DNA from 2 places in the Psychrobacillus sp. FSL K6-2365 genome. Region 2 is predicted to be linked to the other one. Evidence: riboswitches for the same ligand, from Rfam matches in the RefSeq annotation. Region 2 holds a riboswitch; the other holds the start of a gene.

Region 1 (8,309 bases), 400 kb from region 2:
TGATAAAGAGCTGTTGCTAATACATCAATTCTTTTATCTACACCATTTCCACCAATAATTTGGCCACCTAAAAGTTGTTGGTCACCAACACTGTAGATCAGTTTTATATGCATCGTTTCCTTGCCCGGATAATAGCCTGCGATGTCCGTTGATTCCTGAACATGGACTTCATATGAAATACCAAGCTTTTTTGCTTCTTTCTCAGATAAACCTGTTTTTCCAAGTGCCAAATTAAAAAATTTCATGATGGATGTGCCAACTATACCTTTAAACTCTGTCCGTTGACCAATCATATTTAATCCGGCAATTCTCCCTTGTTTATTTGCAGTAGTTCCTAGAGGGATATAATCATTCAATTCTTTAATACGATGAAAATGAGTTGCACAATCTCCCGCCGCATAAATACTATCTAAATTCGTTTCTAAATGATTATTAACTACAACTGCCCCATTTAGTTGCATTTCAATGCCAGTTCCCTTTAAAAATTCAGTTGTTGGTTTAACTCCGACAGCCACTAAGACTAAGTCAGTTGGATAACTCCCTTTGTCTGTTATAACCGTATTTACCCGATTAACTCCCTTTAACGATTGAACTTCTTCATTTAATAATACTTCTATATTATTTTCCTTTGCATGCTCATGTATAAAAGATGCTACATCGTTATCAAATATACCAGCAAGCTGATTGCTTCTTTGAATAATTCGCACCTTTTTCCCAATACCCACAAAGTTCTCTGCCATTTCTAGCCCGATGTATCCCCCACCAATTATTGTAACTTGCTGAACATTTTCTAGATCTGAGATAATCGCCTCTGTATTTGGAATCGTTTTAATCGTATGAATCCCTAATAAATGACCACCATCCCATTTTGGGATAACTGGGGTCGCACCAGTTGCTATAAGTAAACGATCATAATTTAATATAAAATTTTCCTTAGTTTGTAAGATTTCCCCTAATACAGTTTTATTTATGTGATCCACCTTCGTCACTTCGTATCCTGTTTTTGCATCAATCCCATACTTACTTCGGAACATTTCTACACTTCGAGCTATTACATCTGTTGAAGAAGGAACATGCTTTCCGACTACATAGGGTAATCCACACTGCCCATAGGAATAGATATGCCCTTTTTCTAGCGTTGTAATCTGAGCGTCTGGATCGTTACGTACAATTTCCATAGCTGCACTCATCCCAGCTGCATCACCACCGATTATTACATAATGCATGAAATTTCCTCCTCTGCTTTTGCTTCTACTCAGTATCTGTAAACCTCTGTCTATATTATACACAAAGAAAAATGGTCAAAGGTTTTCTCACTAACACTATATAATTTATATTCTATGTAAAATGGGCATGTCCTAATAGTTGGACATGCCCACTTGATATTTATACTGCTCTGTTCCAGAATCGATGCGTAGCAATAGCTTTTAAGAAACTGTCCACGAAAATTTTCCCAGATTCTTTGGAGAGTACACCAGCTTGACCAGTAAAGTGAAGATTGTCGACTAGTTGCTCACCACTAAATGTAGCGCCAATCGGTTTAAAATGTGCATAAGCTTCCTTGATGAAATACGTAGCCTCTTTTTCAAACATAGCTGTTTTACCATGTAAACTTGCTACATATACCGCATCAAATAATACCGAATCAGCTGTTAAGAAAGTATGGTCTACTGGCAGCAACGTCCCATCAGCTCCAACAACTGATCCATGATGATCACTCACTATTTCTGGCATTGTTCCGCCTGCTTTTAAATCTGCTAGAATTGTAGGTAAATCCTCTTCAAACCCTTCTCCAACTAAAACAGCTATTTTTCTAGTATGTGGCTTCATAAAAGTATTTAACTGACTAAGTGCCGGGGAAGATTTTGTAGTAGTTGTAGTACTCACACCTTGCACTACAAGTCCTAAATTTTCCGCTACCTTATTCGATAAATCCAAATCAACTTTCGCGAACATCTCTAGAACTTGTTGACGAACAGTCAATTCTTTACACTTACCAAGTTCGAAACTAAATGCGCTAATAATATGTTCTTTTTCTGGATTACTCATGCTATTCCAAAATAACTTAGCTTGCGAAAAATGGTCTTTAAAGCTCTCACTTCGTGCACGAACTTTTCGAGCATCTATCTTCTCCTGATAATGCGAATACCCACCTTCAGCTTCACTAACAGGTATCGGAGTATTCCCAGCAAGAGAGTTTTTATGATAGCTCACTCTTCCCACATTAATCGATTGTCTTCCATATCCATCACGCTGGTTATTGTGGAATGGGCAAACAGGTCTGTTTATCGGTAGCTCATGAAAATTAGGACCACCAAGACGGATTAATTGTGTATCTGTATAAGAAAATAATCGTCCTTGAAGTAGTGGATCATTTGAGAAATCTATTCCTGGTACAACACTTCCTGGATGGAACGCAACTTGCTCAGTTTCAGCAAATACATTATCTACGTTACGATTTAATGTCATCTTCCCTAAAATTTTTACTGGTATCTCTTCCTCTGGCCATAGTTTAGTAGGATCCAAAATATCAAAATCAAATTTAAATTCGTCTTCCTCTGCGATAAGTTGGACTCCAAATTCATACTCAGGATAATCCCCATTGTCAATCGCATCATATAGGTCACGACGATGGAAATCCGGATCTTTCCCATTTATCTTTTGTGCTTCATCCCATACAACTGAATGGGTACCAAGTAGTGGTTTCCAATGAAATTTTACAAAATGGGATTTACCTGCCTCGTTAATGAAACGAAATGTATTTACACCGAACCCTTCCATCATACGAAAGCTACGTGGTATAGCCCTATCTGACATTGTCCACATGATCATATGTGCCGTCTCCTGATTGTTAGCAACAAAATCCCAAAACGTATCATGTGCAGTCGCAGCCTGCGGAATTTCATTGTGTGGCTCTGGCTTTATAGCATGCACCAGGTCTGGAAATTTAATAGCATCTTGAATGAAAAAGACAGGAATATTATTTGCTACTAAATCATAATTTCCTTCTTCCGTATAAAACTTAGTAGCGAATCCTCTAGCATCGCGAGCTAATTCACCAGATCCACGTGAACCTGCCACAGTAGAAAACCTTACAAACACTGGAGTCTTTGTGCCAGGTGTTTGTAAGAATTTTGCCTTCGTAAATTCACTTGCTGATTCGTATAATTCGAATTCCCCATGAGCTGCATAACCTCTAGCATGTACTACTCTTTCTGGTATGCGCTCATGATCAAAATGCGTCATTTTTTCACGAAAATGGAAATCTTCTATCAAAGTAGGACCTCGTTCTCCTGCTTTTAGAGAGAATTCATCTTCAGATATTTTTAGTCCTTGATTCGTAGTCAATGCTTGTCCTTGATCGTCCACACGGAATTTTTCTAATTGTTCATCTTTGCTATTTCCAGTTACTTTCTTATCCAAACAAACTCCTCCTCTACTTATATCTACACTATTGTTTATACCCTGAATGACAGTTCAAAAACCCCTAAAATAGAATCAAACACTTAATTCATACTAAATCGATAAGAATTACTATTGACTTCTTGCAGATTAAGTAGTACGATTATTCCCACAACTCCATACTACTTATTAAGAGAAGCTGAGGGACTGGTCCGATGATGCTTCAGCAACCGCCACTTCTATGGTATGGTGCTACTTCCAGCAAGAAACTTGAGAGATAAGTGTACATAAAATTACTTACTCTTTTGATTTTCAAAAGGGTTTTTTATTTGCATTTAAAACCAACTTAACAAATAGGAATAATTAAAATCAAAAGGAGACGACAACTGTGAATAACTTGTACATCAAAACGGAAAAACAGCAGTATTGGATCAATCAGTTATATGAGTTAGAAGAAAAATTTAAAAGTAAATCCGCCGAAATTGATGAACAATCTATTTTTCCAAAAGAAAACGTGGATGATTTGATCAATATCGGATATGCAAGCCTTACACTACCCGAATCGTATGGTGGTAATGGATTTTCTGTATACGATATGGTTCTTTTACAAGAAACACTTGCTAGCTTTGATGCCAACACAGCCCTATCAGTAGGTTGGAGCTTAGGTGTTGTTGGTGAACTATTTGAAAACAAACTTTGGAAAAAAGAGAAACTCGACTTTTTTGCAGCAGAAGTATTAAATGGCGCACTCATAAATCGTTCTGTCAGTGAAGCTCAAACTGGAAGCCCAACGCGTGGGGGTAGGCCTGGAACTAAAGCCATAAGAAAAGGAGATTCTTGGGTACTAAATGGACGTAAAATATTCACGACCGCATCCCCTGTACTATCCTACTTTTTAACATCTGCATGGATTGAGGAAAAAGAAAAAGTTGGTTTCTTCCTTATTCCTCGCAATACAGCTGGCCTTTCCATTGAAGAAACCTGGGATGTTGTATCCATGCGAGGAACGAGTAGTAATGACTTAGTATTGAATAACGTAATCGTTCATGAGTCAAATCTAGTAGAGCTCCCCGAGTTCGCAAGTGGTGGAAAGATTAATGGGTGGCTATTACATATACCAGCGACCTATCTCGGAATCGCACAGGCAGCAAGAGACTACGCAGTACAATTTGCCAATACCCATTCACCAAATAGCTTGAACGGATCTATTGCACAGCTGCCAAACGTTCAACAGCTTTTAGGAGAAATAGATTTAGAGCTTACGAAGGCAAGATTAGTCATTTATGGAGTTGCTACTTCCTATGACAATGATGTTACAAAAGAACTACTTTCTAATGAAGTAAGCGTGGCAAAGCATATAGTCACTAATTCAGCCATCACTATTGTTGATAAAGCAATGCGTTTAGTTGGTGCCAAAAGCTTACAGCGAACTAATCCACTACAACGCTATTATCGAGATGTCCGAGCGGGACTACATAATCCTCCTATGGATGATATGACTATTAAGAAACTAGCACTTTCAGCGTTAGAAGAAGTAAATAATAAAAACTTAGTAAAAGGATAAGGAGAATGAACATGAATAAGTATTTTAAATTAGTGGCGGTTGGTTTAGTATCCATAACTTTTTTAGCGGCTTGTAGTTCCGGGGAGGCTTCTACTTCATCAGAAGGTGGTGATGTTCGCAAAGTAAAAGTAGCATATGACATGGCCTCTAAACCTATTTCATGGTTGGATGACAACGGAAACGCCACTGGATATGATGTAGAAATTATGAAACTAGTAGATGAACTACTACCTGAATATGAATTTGAATATGTAGGGACTACAAGTGATGATCTATTAATCGGGGTAGAGCAAGGCAAGTTTCAGGTTGGTGTGAAAAATGCTTTTTGGACAGAGGAACGCACAGAAAAATTTATTTTCCCCAAGGAATTCCTTGGTTTAAGTAGTGCAGGTCTCGTATTGAAAAAAGAAAATGAGCATATTAAATCGTTAGAGGATTTTGCAACTGCTGAATATTCTTTAGCACCGATTGCCGCAAATAATGCGCAGTATACTGTAATTGATGAATACAACAAAGCAAATCCTAATAACCCTGTAAAACTAGATGCAGGTGATGCATTTACCGTGGATGTAATCCAATGGGTCAATGAGGGGCGTGTTGACGGCGGAGTAATAATTGAAGGACCATTCCAAAAACAGGTTTTAGATGAAACTGGTCCTTACTATAATCTAAAAGATGAAGTTGTTTACAATGAATTTGCAGTTATCAAGACATGGCCATTATTCAACAAAAAAGAGCAAGAATTTGCAGATGCTTACGATAAAGCTATTAAGCAATTACAAGAAGAAAAGAAAACAAATGAACTCAGTACAGAGTTCTACGGTCGAGACCTTTTTGAAGTGTTAGACCAAGTTGAAAGATAATTGTTAGATTCCTATAACGTAAAACAACAATTAGTAGGGTTTTCTTCACCCCACCTTATTTTAGGAGTTTTACGGGCAGTTGTTCCACCTATAAGTAGTTACTATAGAATAAAGCCTTGGATTGGAAGTGTCACTGCCCGTTTATTCGGGATAGAGGCTGCCTGGCGCAGGATGCACAGGTAGCCTTTAAAATATCATAGGGGGAATAATGCACAATATGGAAAAATACTTTGATGTATCGTACATATGGAACTCACTTCCGATATTGCTTCCATTTTTAAAAGTAACTTTTGTCGTTGCTGGATTATCCATTATTTTCGGTACTTTTTTTGGTTTGATTCTCGCTATGATGAAGCTTGGAAAGAGTAAAATTGCTCAAAAAATAGCAAACTTCTATATAACGATTTTAAGATGTACACCATCTATCGTACTACTGTTTTTAGTGTATTACGGTGTACCTGCTTTAGCCGATAACTTCGGTTTATATTTACATGATTTAAATACAGCAGTATTTGTCGTCATTACCTTCACCTTACAATTCGCAGCTATCATGGCAGAGGTTATTAGATCAGCCTATGAGTCCATAGAAAAAGGTCAATTTGAAGCTGCTGTTAGCGTTGGTTTAAGTCCCTTTCAAGCATATAGAAGAATCATTTTCCCACAAGCACTTGTAGTTGCACTTCCTAACTTCGGAAATGGCCTTATCGCATTACTTCAAGAGGGGTCACTTGCATATACTATCGGTCTAATCGATATCGTTGGGAAAGCCAATTTAATCATTGCAGCAAACTATAATACACATGCATTAGAGATATTTATCGCGCTTGCACTAGTTTACTGGATTTTATCCATACTTATCGAAAAGTTCTTTGGAAAGCTTGAAAAAGTATTTAGCAAAGGAAAGCATACAATTAACACAAATTAAGGAGTGTAAATAATGTCGGAAGGTTTAAATTATACATTTTTAATCGATACATTCTTCATTGCATTATCCGGTGTACCAATTACGCTTCTCGTTACCGTTGTAGCTTTGCTTATTGCACTACCTTTAGGCTTTTTATTGGCTTTAACACGTATCAATCAAGTGCCTGTATTAAACTGGTTCTCAAGAATATACGTTTCCTTCGTAAGAGGTACACCGATTATTATTCAAATTTTCATCGTTTATGCGAGTGTCCCCTTAATACTTTCCTTGTTTTTTGAGAGGTATAATCTCAACATAAACGTCTACGATATCAACCCTATTTGGTACGCTTTTATCGTATTCTCTTTCAGCACTACAGCTATATTGATAGAAGTATTTAGATCGGCTTTAAGCACGGTCAACAAAGGACAGCTAGAGGCAGCTCAATCAGTTGGACTTTCAAATTTCCAAGCCTACCTTAGAATCGTAATACCTCAAGCGTTGGTCGTAGCATTACCTAATATTTGTACAGCTACCGTGAATCTAATAAAAGCTACATCACTTGGATATGCAATGTCCTTACAGGAAATCACATTAAAAGCGAAGGTAGCGGCAAATGTAGGCTATAACTATGTGGAAGCTTATATAGATATTTTTCTTGTATATATAATTTTGTGTAGCCTTGTCGAATACGGATTTAAATTATATGAAAAACGTCTACGCAGATACAAATATGTGAGCGCTTAAGGAGGATTATCAAATGTTAACGATCAATGAAATTCATAAATCATTTGGGAAGAATGAGATATTAAAGGGAGTAGATTTAACTATTGATAAAGGTGATGTAGTAGTTATTCTCGGTCCAAGTGGCTCTGGAAAAACGACATTATTACGCTGCATTAACTTTTTAGAAAAGGCCGATAGTGGTATGGCAACTTTTGGGGAGTTGCAAGTAAATTTGCATGATGCCTCTAAAAAAGATATCCACACCATCCGACAAAAAACAGCTTTCGTATTTCAAAATTATAATTTGTTCAACAATAAAACTGCCTTAGAAAACGTGACGGAGGGTCTTGTCATTGGTCGTAAAATACATAAAACTAAAGCTACTGATATTGGTAAAAAAGCGCTAGACAAGGTTGGTTTATCAGACAAATATAATTCCTACCCAAGTCAGCTTTCCGGTGGTCAACAACAGCGTGTTGGGATCGCACGAGCAGTAGCATTAAATCCTGATATTATTCTATTTGATGAACCAACCTCTGCATTAGACCCTGAATTGGTTGGGGAGGTACTAACGGTTATGAAAAATATCGCCAATGAAGGTACTACTATGTTAGTTGTCACACATGAAATGTCCTTTGCAAAGGATGTTGCAAACCGAGTTATCTTTATGGATGGCGGAGTAGTAGTTGAAGAAGGTACCCCTCATGATATTTTCATAAGTCCAAAAGAAGAACGCACTAAGAAATTCTTAAAACGTGTGTTACCAGAGGATTATACATTTTATATTTAGCACAATAAGAGCTGGTCTTCTAAGAACAGAAAAGCAGATATGCCGTTGATTTCCACTCCG
Region 2 (8,309 bases):
ACTATTAAAGTACTTTAGCAGAGTGGAGCATAAAGCCCAGTATCAATCAAAGATTCAGGGCTTTTACATATGGAGGTGTAGTTTATGAGAAAGTTATTACTATCTTTATTGGGTGGAACCATAATTGGATTAATTGTGTCTTTTACACTTATGGATTATAGAGATATAAAATATGAAATTAGAAATCAGGGTGGAATAGAATCCAGGTGGATAAGAGAAATGGATCTTGATTTTGTCTTCAATGCCTCAGCATTAATTATCGGGATATCAGTTTTAATTTTTATTGTTTGGACTTTTATTGAGAAAAGATGCTAATAATTGGTCTTTTATATAAGAAAGCCCAAATTGCTAAGAGTGTGCAAAAGGCAGCTACCATAAATATTACTTCAACATGTATACTAAAAACTCCAAAAAATATTGCGGCTGCAAGCTTAGAAAATGTCGTCCAACCAAGCAGGCTTTTTTTAAAATAGTTTCCACATAAATTTAATCCTCTGCATACGTATTATCTCCTCCTACTCATAATTACTGAATAACTTCTTTAAACTAACTTCTTTAATTGTTCATAATTTACCTTCTAGCAGTGATGTAAATCATATCAGTAATTTTCAAAAACGCTTATACTAGTTGTATGAATTGATATAAGGAGTGGTTAGGTTGAAAAAAATAGTGGTTATTGGTGGCGGAATCACAGGGCTTTCTACTATGCATTATTTGCAAAAACTTAAAAACGAAAAATCTTTAGACATAGAGCTAGTATTAGTTGAAGCGAACGAGTACTTAGGTGGCAAAATCCATACCATGCAGGAAGACAACTTCATTATGGAGGTTGGAGCTGATTCAATTGTTGCAAGAAACGAAGCAATCACAAATTTAATTGAAGAGCTAAATCTTGAAGAAGAAAAAGTGTATAACTCTACAGGCATTTCGTATATTTACACAAACAATGAGTTACATGCAATTCCTGCAGACACTGTATTCGGTATTCCCACAAGTATTGAATCATTAAATAGCAGCACGCTAATATCAGATGCTGGGAAAAAAGAAGCATTAAAGGATTTAGAATTACCAAATGAGAGCTTCACAAAAGAAAGCTCAGTCGGGTCATTTTTAGAGTATTTCTTAGGGAAAGAATTAGTTGGAAAACAAATTGTGCCTGTGTTATCAGGTGTTTATTCTGGTGATCTCAATAAACTTTCTATCGCTACTACACTACCTTATTTGATTGACTATAAAAATAAATACGGCAGTATAATTAAGGGGTTAGAGGAAAACAGAGCACAATTCCAAGCAGCAGCTAATAAAAAGTTCATTTCTTTCCAAAATGGACTTTCCACACTAATTGATCGCTTAGAGGAAGTGCTGGGCGAATCTACGATTATTAAAGGTGTGGCAACAAAGAAAGTAGAGAAGAAGGATGGACGTTATTCGGTTTTATTGACTAATGGGGAAACGGTTGAAGCAGATAGTGTAGTGCTAGCTACTCCTCATAATGTAGCGCAGCTGATTCTTCAAGATGAACAGTTGGATACCGATTTCAATAGACTAAAAAATTCATCCCTTATTAGTGTATATCTTGGATTTGATATTCCAGATAATCAGCTTCCAGCAGAGGGCACTGGTTTTATCGTATCCGAAAATAGTGATGTGAAATGTAATGCATGTACGTGGACAAGTCGTAAATGGACACACACGTCAAAAAACAATAAATTACTTGTTCGTATGTTCTATAAGAGTTCAAGTCTAGCCTTTGAGAGCATGAAGAATATGAGTGAAGAAGAGCTAGTAGAGGTTGCGCTCCAAGATATTAAAATGAGCTTGAAATTAACGGGAAAACCTGAGGTAATAGAAGTAACAAAATGGAATGATCAAATGCCAAATTATCATCTAGCACACGGGGATGCAATTCAATCATTAACAGCTAAGATGGCTGATGAGATGCCAAATGTGGTGTTGGCTGGTTGTTCTTATTACGGGGTTGGAATTGTAGCTTGCATTAAGAACGGTAGAGAAACAGCAGAAAATATTATAAATTCAATAGTTGATTAAGTTTGCTGGCCAAAATTCATTTTTGGCCATTTTTTTATGGGGAAAATTGAATAGTTGCTTATTTGGTGAAATTTACATTTTCTTTTGTTGTGCTACGATTCAATTGGAGGTGAAGTATGCTTAAAGTAATGGATTCTTGCGAATATAATTTAATTGGTTTACAAATGTTAGCAAAAAGATTGAATGATACACATCCTCAAAAGGAGATAATCTTAGCTAAAGAAAAGGCAGCAAAAGCTGGACTGCAAGGTGAACGTAGAATAAGTGAAGTTTTTGCGAAATATACATTTCCTTTTGAATACTTTTTCGTTGAAAATATCGGATTAGATTCAAACGGTAAGTTCCAAATAGATGCTATCTTTCTTACTCCCTATTTCTTAGTAATTCTCGAAAGTAAAAATATAAGTGGGAAGTTATTTTTCAAACAAAACCCTGCGCAGTTAGAGCGCGAAACACTCGATGGTAAAATCGATGTTTTTGAAAGCCCAGAAATCCAGTTATCGCGAAATATTCATTTGCTACAAGAATGGCTGGGAAATCATGGACTGACAATCCCAATATACGGTGTGATTGTTCTTAGCAATCCAAAAGTGAGAGTAATTGAACCACCGAAAAAACTTAGTGCTATTCTTCCCCAAACCATCCCAGTATATTTACGTAATCTTCCCCGCGAAAATGTATATTTTGATTCTGAAAAAATGAAAAAATTTGAAAATCAAATAAAAGTAGGTCAACAAACTTATATTCCCTTTCCAATGTGCGGACGCTGGGGTATTAATCCTAAAGATTTAAGAAGCGGTGTCCAGTGTGAAAGCTGTGATTTTCATGGAATGGAAAAAAGAAAAAATGGCTGGACTTGTCCTCGTTGTGGCTATTTTGATAAACTCGGACATGAAAAGGCCATAAGGGATTGGTTTATGCTGATTAGCGATACTATAACTAATAAACAATGTAGAGACTTTCTTCATTTAGAATCAAAATATATCGCGCACAGAATCTTGCAATCAATGAATTTAACCAAGATAGGAACATCCAGAAACACTAAGTATAAATGGATATGGTAAAGCACCTGTGCATATACTGAAAAAGATAGAAAAAGAGTGAATCGCTAGAATGCAGCGAAGAATCGCTAGAATGCAGCGAAGAATCGCTAGAATGTAGAGGAGAATCGCTAGAATGTAGAGGAGAATCGCTAGAATGTAGTGGAGAATCGCTAGAATGTAGCGGAGAATCGCTAGAATGTAGCGAAGAATCGCTAGAATGTAGAGAAGAATCGCTAGAATGCAGCGAAGAATCGCTAGAATGTAGAGGAGAATCGCTAGAATGCAGTGAAGAATCGCTAGAATGTAGAAGAAAATCACTTAAATAGGATAAATAAACACTAAGAGAAGTGTATAGAAAATTCAAAACACATCTTGACGCTTTAATGGAATAAAGGTACGATATGTTTAATTAAAAAATTGAATAATGAAATTCTTATCAAGAGAAGCCGAGGGACTGGCCCTACGAAGCTTCAGCAACCAGCCAATTAATTGGTCAGGTGCTAAATCCAGCAGACTTAACAAAGTCTGAAAGATGAGAAGGTGGTATCTTGCATACTCGTAAAGCCTTCTTTTCATGGAAGGCTTTTTTATATGGAGAGGATGGATACAAATGGGTTTATTAGAGAAGTTACAGTCGTCTATACTGACAGCGGATGGGGCAATGGGTACGCTACTTTATTCGTACGGAATTGACTATTGCAATGAAGAATTAAACATTCAAAAGCCGGAAATCATTGAGAAGATACATCAGGATTATATTGAGGCCGGAGCAGATATTATTCAAACGAATACGTATGGAGCGAATGCCATTAAATTGGCGCGTTACGGGCTAGAAAACCAAGTGAAAGAAATAAATGAAGCGGCTATCCAAATTGCTAAAAGAGCTGCTGCACCCGGAAACCAATTTGTCCTCGGTACGATTGGGGGCATTAGAGGAATTCGGAAAAGTGATGCCATGCTCGGTGAGATTATCCATTCACTCGATCAGCAAGCCATCCAGCTGTTAGCGGGAGATCCAGATGGTTTATTACTCGAAACCTATTATGACTTAGAAGAATTAAAGACTACTGTGACTCATCTTCGTACCTTAACTGATATACCAATTATAGCCCAAGTATCCATGCATGAGCCTGGTATTTTGCAAAATGGCTTACCACTTAATGATGCTCTGCTTCAGCTTGAAGCAATTGGAGCGAACATAGTTGGAGTCAACTGTCGACTAGGTCCCCATCATACAATTCAAGCATTTGAAGGAGTAAAACTTCCGAATAAGGCTTTTCTCTCTGCTTATCCAAATGCTAGTTTACTGGATATAGATGAAGGGCGAATTGTCTATGAGTCCGATGCTGAATATTTTGGAAAAGCGGCGTTATATCTTAGGGATGCTGGAGTACGACTAATAGGAGGTTGCTGCGGGACGACACCAAAGCATATCGAAGCAGTAAAAAAACATATTGGTCATTTAGCGCCGATTACGAGTAAGGTTGTTGAAAACAGAAAGCCGATTATTATTCAAGACGCCAAGCCGACTAACACACTGGCTCTCCATGAAAAAGCAAAAATAGAAAGGACGATTATTGTTGAGCTAGACACTCCTCGTCATCTTGACACGACTACATTCATGGAAGGTTCAGAAAAGCTATATGCTGCTGGAATTGATGCAGTGACAATGGCGGATAACTCATTAGCCTCCCCACGTATTAGTAATATGGCAATGGGCTCGATGTTAAAACACCAAAAAAATATTAGACCGCTTGCTCATATTACATGCCGTGACCGTAATTTAATCGGTCTTCAATCTCATTTAATGGGGCTGGATGCGCTTGGAATCCATGATATTCTTGCTGTAACTGGAGACCCGACGAAAATTGGTGATTTCCCTGGGGCGACAAGTGTTTATGATGTATCAAGCCTAGAATTGATACAACTAATCAAACAATTAAATGAAGGTATTTCTTTCTCAGGAAAGTCACTACGAAAAAAAGCTAATTTCTCCGTAGCTGCTGCTTTTAATCCGAACGTTCGTGTTCTGGACCGTGCAGTAAAGCGACTAGAGAAGAAAATAGAATGTGGAGCAGATTATTTCATCACACAACCTGTCTACTCGAAAGATAAAATTCATGAAATTTATGAAGCGACTAAGCATTTATCAACCCCTATTTTCATTGGAATTATGCCACTGACTAATAGTCGTAATTCAGAATTCCTTCACAACGAAGTACCAGGTATAAAATTGTCCGAAGAGGTACTGGAGCGTATGCGTTTATGTGGAGATGATAGAGAGCTAGCTACTGCAGAAGGTATCCAAATTTCAAAGGAATTAATAGATACAGCAGCGAAGCTATTCAACGGTATTTATATAATTACGCCATTTTTCCGATACGATATGTCTCTTGAATTAATTCATTATATTCAAGAGATTGATCGAAAGAAAGAGAGAGGGTTCAGCTATGTCCAAACATCTAATTGAGCAACAACTCCAAGAAAGAATACTAATTATTGACGGTGCAATGGGAACGATGATTCAAAATGCGGATCTTAATCCCGAAGATTTCGGAGGGGATGAATACGACGGTTGTAATGAGTATTTAAATATAGTAAAACCGGATGTTATTGAACACGTCCATCGTGAATATTTAGCTGCTGGTGCTGATATTATTTGTACGAATACATTTGGTGGAACTCCTGTAGTGTTAAATGAATATGATCTCGGTAATCAGGCATATGATATTAACTTTCGTGCAGCTCAGCTAGCTAAAATATGTGCAGAGGAATTTTCTACTTCGGATTGGCCGAGATTTGTAGCGGGGGCAATTGGACCGACGACAAAAACATTATCAGTCACAGGTGGTATCACATTCGATGAACTTACGAACGACTTTTATGTGCAAGCAAAGGCTTTAGTAGAAGGTGGAGTAGATGTTATCTTACTGGAAACTAGTCAAGATATGCTGAATGTGAAGGCTGCAACAATCGGTATCAAACAGGCGTTTAAGGAATTGAATAAAGAGCTACCTATTATGATTTCAGGAACCATAGAGCCAATGGGAACGACACTTGCAGGGCAAAGTATCGAAGCGTTCTATATTTCAATCGAGCATATTAAACCACTTTCGGTAGGCTTAAATTGTGCGACAGGACCAGAATTTATGACAGATCATATCCGCTCGTTATCTGAGTTGTCGGATGGATATGTGAGCTGTTATCCAAATGCCGGCTTACCAGATGAAGAAGGGCATTACCATGAATCTCCAGAATCACTCTCTAAAAAGCTAAGAGGCTTTGCTGAAAAGGGATGGTTAAATGTTGTGGGTGGATGCTGTGGAACGACCCCTGCTCATATTCGAGCAGTCCGAGAAGCAGTACAAGATCTTGCTCCACGTAAACCGGTAGAGTTGGGTCGACAAGGGCATGTTGTTTCTGGAATTGAGCCTCTTCAATATGATGAGTCAATGCGTCCTTTATTCATAGGGGAGCGTACGAATGTAATAGGTTCTCGGAAGTTTAAACGTTTAATCGTGGATGAAAAGTTTGAAGAAGCATCTGAAATTGCGCGAGCACAGGTTAAAGGTGGAGCTCATGTTATTGATATTTGCCTCGCAAATCCCGACCGCGATGAACTAGAGGATATGACTAACTTCATGAAAGAGGTCGTGAAAAAAGTTAAAGTACCACTTGTTATTGATTCGACAGATGAAAAAGTAATAGAAGTAGCACTTAAATATTCCCAAGGAAAAGCAATCATCAATTCCATTAACTTAGAGGACGGGGAAGAGCGATTTGAAGCAGTAATGCCTCTAGTGAAAAAGTACGGTGCGGCAGTAGTAGTTGGAACAATTGATGAAGTAGGAATGGCGGTGACAAGGGAGAGGAAGTTAGAAATCGCAGAACGTTCCTATGATTTACTAGTAAATAAATGGGGACTTGCACCAGAAGATATAATTTTTGATCCTCTTGTATTCCCAGTCGGAACAGGAGACCAACAATATATAGGATCAGCAGTTGAGACAATTGAAGGTATCCGTCTAATAAAAGAGAAGCTACCACGAGCATTGACTATTTTAGGAGTTAGTAATGTATCATTTGGTCTTCCACCAGTTGGTCGTGAAGTGCTGAATGCTGTCTATTTATACCACTGTACGCAAGCTGGACTGGACTACGCGATTGTAAATACTGAAAAGCTTGAAAGATATGCGTCTATTCCTAAACTGGAAATCGACATGGCAAATGAGCTATTATTTACAACGACTGATCAGACACTTGCTGATTTTACCGATTTTTACCGCGATAAAAAGAAAGAAAAAACCGAGGATGATATACCAAAAACAGTACCAGAACGTCTTGCTTATTATGTTATTGAGGGGACAAAAGAGGGACTTATCCCTGATTTAGAAGCTGCACTTCAAATGTATAATGCTCCGCTAGATGTCATTAATGGTCCTTTGATGAAGGGGATGGCTGAAGTAGGGCGATTGTTTAATGACAATCAGTTAATAGTTGCAGAGGTTCTTCAAAGTGCAGGTGTAATGAAGGCATCTGTTGCTTATTTGGAGCAGTTCATGGAGAAAAAAGAGGATGACTCTGGTAAAGGTAAAATCGTTCTAGCTACTGTTAAGGGCGATGTGCATGATATCGGAAAAAACTTAGTAGACATCATATTAAGTAACAATGGATATAAAGTAATCGATGTCGGAATTAAAGTAACTCCAGCGACTTTAATAGAGGTTATTCGAAAGGAAAAGCCCGATATTATTGGACTTTCTGGACTCCTTGTAAAGTCAGCACAGCAAATGGTTATTACTGCTCAAGATTTTAAAGAAGCAGGTATTGATGTCCCTATACTTGTAGGGGGTGCAGCTCTCTCTCGTCGTTTTACCGAAACGAAAATTTCCGCTCAATATGATGGACCAGTCCTATATGCAAAAGATGCGATGCAGGGACTAGATCTTGCCAATCGATTGCAAAATGAAGAGGATAAAGAGACTTTATTAGTCGAACTTGGAGTTCAACAGGAAAAAAGAAAAATTGCAGAAGCTAATCGCTCAGCAAAGCAGGCAGTGGCTGTTTTAGAAAAACCAGTAAAAACCGTACGTGATGATGTTCGGGTATATGTACCAAAGGATGTTCGGAGACATGTACTAAAGGATTACTCCGTCGCGCACTTACACCCATATGTGAATATGCGAACATTGATAGGTCATCATTTGGGATTAAAAG

Evidence for each region. Region 2 has a riboswitch for S-adenosylmethionine ahead of MKY29_RS17985 (bifunctional homocysteine S-methyltransferase/methylenetetrahydrofolate reductase). Riboswitches for the same ligand answer to the same signal wherever they lie in the genome.
Region 1: it holds a riboswitch for S-adenosylmethionine, as region 2 does, so the genes downstream of both, MKY29_RS20115 (acyl-CoA dehydrogenase family protein) here and MKY29_RS17985 (bifunctional homocysteine S-methyltransferase/methylenetetrahydrofolate reductase) in region 2, are expected to answer to the same signal.

What each region holds. Positions count from the first base shown of each region.
Region 1 covers NZ_JBBOOO010000001.1:3,975,180-3,983,488, forward strand. Annotated here, with positions in the region: gene MKY29_RS20105 (FAD-dependent oxidoreductase) at 1-1,226, opposite strand, end outside; gene MKY29_RS20110 (catalase) at 1,387-3,423, opposite strand; SAM riboswitch class I at 3,586-3,686, shown strand; gene MKY29_RS20115 (acyl-CoA dehydrogenase family protein) at 3,791-4,966, shown strand; gene MKY29_RS20120 (transporter substrate-binding domain-containing protein) at 4,978-5,829, shown strand; gene MKY29_RS20125 (amino acid ABC transporter permease) at 6,047-6,754, shown strand; gene MKY29_RS20130 (amino acid ABC transporter permease) at 6,767-7,480, shown strand; gene MKY29_RS20135 (amino acid ABC transporter ATP-binding protein) at 7,494-8,249, shown strand.
Region 2 covers NZ_JBBOOO010000001.1:3,579,772-3,588,080, reverse strand. Annotated here, with positions in the region: gene MKY29_RS18005 (hypothetical protein) at 1-18, shown strand, start outside; gene MKY29_RS18000 (hypothetical protein) at 85-315, shown strand; gene MKY29_RS17995 (protoporphyrinogen oxidase) at 658-2,049, shown strand; gene MKY29_RS17990 (NERD domain-containing protein) at 2,166-3,113, shown strand; SAM riboswitch class I at 3,523-3,631, shown strand; gene MKY29_RS17985 (bifunctional homocysteine S-methyltransferase/methylenetetrahydrofolate reductase) at 3,703-5,562, shown strand; gene metH (methionine synthase) at 5,543-8,309, shown strand, end outside.